DNA from 2 places in the Aminobacter sp. P9b genome. Region 1 is predicted to be linked to the other one. Evidence: predicted binding sites of a transcription regulator. Region 1 holds the regulator's gene; the other holds the start of a gene.
The links. Region 1 encodes PhoB, which activates phosphate uptake and scavenging genes when phosphate is short. Its sites were predicted from a motif close to TGTCATNNANCTGTCAT; they were not measured.

Region 1 (2,195 bases):
CGCGACGCGGCATGGGATCTGGGAGCCGCTTGCGAAGCGTCGTGTGGGTCGGCGCGGCAAGCTCGTCATGGACCTGCCAGGCAGGGCAGTCGCCCAGGCAGTGCGTGCTGGTGCTGTGCTCGTCGGACGTCTCGCCGGTGCAGCGATCCAGGGAAGGCAAGCACCCATCGGGCGCGGCGATAACTTCCGCCTGCCCGGTTGTCACCGGCTGCGCGCCAGTGCTCATGCCTGCGGCCTCTGCCCGATCGAGGGGCAGTCCGTAAAGCATGGTGATCAGCACCAGAACAATGGCCGAGACAACGTTGCGCACAAGGCGCCAGCTAGCATGAAAATGGACAATTTTTGGTATCGATGACATCACGAAATCGTCATCGCAGGCCATTTAATCTACCGTTGCTGAAGAAGTTATCCATCAGCGACATGGATCATTAGTTGTTCCTGCAGAAAAACCATCCCGCCGCCAGAAGGTTTGCTTGCATCGGCATCGACACCAAAGCATCGCGACGCAGGCGAGCTGTCATGATCGAGTGCCAATTGCGCGGCCGCGCCGCCACCCTGGCGGAGCACAAATCGACGACGCGCCTACCAACCCGATCTGCTGCAGGCCGCAGCTTGCCTAGGCCCGCTTGCGGCCAGAACGAAACAACGGACGTCGACCGCTAATCCTCGCGGATGGCGTAGCCGGCACCGCGGATCGTGCGGATGACGTCGGGCATGCGGCCGTTGTTGACTGCCTTGCGCAGGCGCCCGACATGCACGTCGACGGTGCGCTCGTCGATATAGATCGTCTCGCCCCAGACATTGTCGAGCAGCTGGCTGCGCGAGAACACCCTGCCCGGATGCCGCATCATGAATTCGAGCAGGCGGAACTCGGTCGGCCCGAGCTTGATCTCGCTCTTCTTGCGGTAGACCCGGTGCGACTCGCGGTCGAGCATGATGTCGCCGACCTTGAGGATGGACGACAGCACCTCGGGCTTGGCCCGGCGCAGCAGCGCCTTGACCCGCGCCATGAACTCGGGCGTCGAGAACGGCTTGACCAGATAGTCGTCCGCACCGGTCGAAAGCCCGCGCACCCGGTCGCTCTCTTCGCCGCGCGCCGTCAGCATGATGATCGGCAGGCGCTCGGTGTCGGGCCGCATCCTCAGCCGGCGGCACAGCTCGATGCCGGAAAGTGCCGGCACCATCCAGTCGAGCACCAGCAGATCGGGCACGTTTTCCTGGAGCCTGATCTCGGCTTCGTCGCCACGCGTGACGACTTCGACCTGATAACCTTCGGATTCGAGATTGTAGCGAAGCAGCACGCCCAGCGGCTCTTCGTCCTCGACGACCATGACCTTGGGAGCGATCATCGGCTGTGCCTTTTCTTGGCGCATGACCCCGATCGGATCATGCGCGGATTAACTTGCCGCAGCGCCCCCGCGCCCCGCACATGCAGCGCTGAAGTGTTCAGGCAGACACTGCCGTCGTGGTCTCGTCGACCTTCGGGCGGTTGAGCGGCAATTGCGTGCCGGTGACCACGAAATAGGCGTTCTCGGCGACGTTGGTGACATGGTCGCCGATGCGCTCGAGGTTCTTGGCACAGAACAGCAGATGCGTGCATGCGGTGATGTTGCGCGGATCTTCCATCATGTAGGTCAGGAGCTCGCGGAACACGGCCGTGTACTGGATGTCGATCTTCTGGTCGTCGTTGCGCAGTTCCTTCAGGCCTTCGGCCTGGCGCGCGACATAGAGATCGACCACGCCGCGGACCTGGCCGAGCACCAGCTGCGCCATCGCGTCGATGGAGTGCGAAAGGTTGCGCGGCGTCGGCGACTGGCCGACGGCACCGACACGCTTGGCGATGTTCTTGGCCAGGTCGCCGATGCGCTCGAGATCGCCGGCCATGCGGATGGCGCCGACCACGGCGCGCAAATCCTGCGCCATCGGCTGGCGCTTGGCGATCAGCGTGATCGCGCTGTTGTCGAGCTCGCGCTGCTTGGCGTCCATGATCGTGTCGTCGGCGACGACGTTCTGCGCCAGCGCCTGGTCGGACGAAAGCAGCGCGCGGATCGCACCTGCCACCATCGCGCCGGCCAGGTCGCCCATGTCGCGGATGACCTGGTCGACGTGTTTGAGTTCTTCGTCGAAGGACCGGACTGTGTGCTCGCCCATGATGTGTTCCTCGTCTGATGCTGGTCGGAGCCGATATCGCTCAG
Region 2 (2,195 bases), 680 kb from region 1:
ATGCCGGGGCCTTCGAGATGCAGCGGTGCGCCTGCCGTCAGGCTTTCCACCTGCAGGATCAGCGTCGTCGAGCGATCAGGGTACTCCTGCGTCCCTTGCGCGAAGTTCTCGAGCGAGATCAGGCTGGCCGGGTTGGCGACGAGCGCGAAATGCGCGTCTGCCGGTGTCGCGGCCAGCGGCGCGCCGGTGTGAAACCCGAGCCAGGATTTTGCCGCCGAGACCTGAAGCCCGGCATCGAGCCAGAGCGGGGTGTCATGGTCGCAAAGCGTCAACGCCACGGCGCCCGCGGTTGTCGACAGCGGGGCGGGCGGCCGGGTGAGCCCTGCGACGGGCTGGACAGTGCCGGGTCGGGCCATGGCGTCCATGACAGCGCGGAAAACCGTCTGCGCGTCGAAAACCGGGGCGGCGAAACCGCCGTCGATGACATCCATCTGTTCCATCAATCCTCTCCGCGAACCATGGTGAAGAAGTCGACCTTGGTCGCCGCCGTCTCGGCGCGGCTGATCGCGTCGGCTTCAGCTTGTGCAGCGCGCAGTGGGGCAAGGATCTTGTCCTCGACCTCGGCGCGGCGGGCGGGGTCCTGCCACAGCGCATCGGCAATGGCCGCAAGGCGGGCCTTTTCCTTGTCGCGGCCAAGCGCATAGGCGTGGCCGATCTCGCCGCCGGGCAGGCGGACCGTCGCGCGGGTCACTGTCGCCTCGCCGAAGTTGAAGGGCGCGCCGCCGCCGCCGATGCGGCCGCGTACCGATACCAGGCCGGTCTCGGGGCCGCGCAGCATCTCGGCTTCGCCTGAAATCCCTGCCGCCGTGCACAGCCGCTTCAACTCTTCCGCCGGCGCCAGGGCAAGCGCTGCCATGGCCGCCTTGCGCTGCGTCTCCGTTTCTCTTTCCTGCCGTCGGTCCATCTCGATTGCCGCTCCACTTCGTATTTGTCTATTGTTCTATACAATCGAACAACATACAACGGGCTTGTAGCGAGGCTGCGTGACGGTCGCATGACAAATCGCGAAACAGGGGGCGGTGGATTTGAGCGGGCAGGGACCGAAACAGGCGGTGACGCGAAAAAGCGGTGTGGCGCTGTGGCGCCAGATCGCCGACCAGATCAGGCAGGCAATTAGTGCCGGTACCTTGGGCGCCGACGGCCGCCTGCCACCGGAGATGGTTTTGTCCGAGCGATTCGGCGTCAACCGCCACACGCTGCGCAGCGCCATTGCCGCGCTTGTCCAGGAAGGCGTGCTACGCGCCGAGCAGGGGCGCGGCACCTTCGTCGAAAGCCGCCAGAAGCTGTCCTACCCAATCTCGGCGCGGACGCGCTTTTCCACGGGCCTGCGCAGCCAGTCGCGCGACCGGCGCAGCATCCTTCTTGCCCATGCCGTGGAGCCCGCAACGAAGCGCGCGGCTGAGGGGCTCGGTCTTTCGGAGGGCTCGCCCGTGATCAGGCTGGAGACGCTGAGCGAGGCCGACGAACGGCCGGTATCGCGTGCGACCAGCTGGTTCGATGCGGAGCGGTTTCCCGGCTATGCCGAGGCCTATGCCGAGACGGGCTCGATCACGCTGGCCTTCCAGCGCTACGGTATCGAGGACTATTTCCGCAAATCGACCCTGGTCTCGGCGCGCCACGCCGATGCTGCCGACCTCGCCGACCTCAAGCTTTCAGCCGGTGCCATCGTGCTGGTCGCGGTCGCCGTCAATGTCGATGTCCAGGGCGTGCCGATCCAATATGCCGAAACGCGCTTCGTTGCCGACAGGGTCGAGCTCAGCGTGTCGACAGAGGCTCAGTGATTGTACTGGCCGGCGATGCCGCCGCTTGGCGGGAATGCCGTCTGCCGGGCCGGCGAAGCTGGCACGGCTTGCCGTGTCGCCGGCTCCTTTGCCCGTGCCCAGCAGTAGTAGAGCAAGAACGAGCCGATGACATAGGGCTGCAGGATGTCGACTTCGAAGAACGAGCGGATGACCAGCAGGGCCAGCAGGCCCGTCTGCAGCAGCGGCTCGGTCCAGTCGCCCTCGCTCAGAAGACGCGAGATGCACAGTCGGAGGATGGCGAGCAGCGGCAGTACGATCATCGCCGCGCCGACATAGCCGAGCTCCACCAGCGCCTCGATGTAGGTGTTGTGGAAATGGAAGCCGGTGCGGGAGGTGATGTAGAACTCGTTCCACAGCCGCTCCGCTTCGGAGAAGCCCTGCACCCAATAGGCG

Region 2: phnF (phosphonate metabolism transcriptional regulator PhnF) is a predicted target of PhoB. The motif match lies at 984-1,000, and genes of this name have one in related genera.

Annotation. Positions count from the first base shown of each region.
Region 1 covers NZ_CP150082.1:269,186-271,380, forward strand. The annotation lists gene WHT83_RS01335 (hypothetical protein) at 1-382, opposite strand, end outside; gene phoB (phosphate regulon transcriptional regulator PhoB) at 660-1,349, opposite strand; gene phoU (phosphate signaling complex protein PhoU) at 1,447-2,151, opposite strand; gene pstB (phosphate ABC transporter ATP-binding protein PstB) at 2,192-2,195, opposite strand, start outside.
Region 2 covers NZ_CP150082.1:4,530,157-4,532,351, reverse strand. The annotation lists gene phnH (phosphonate C-P lyase system protein PhnH) at 1-440, opposite strand, end outside; gene phnG (phosphonate C-P lyase system protein PhnG) at 440-904, opposite strand; gene phnF (phosphonate metabolism transcriptional regulator PhnF) at 1,053-1,781, shown strand; gene WHT83_RS22365 (O-antigen ligase family protein) at 1,775-2,195, opposite strand, start outside.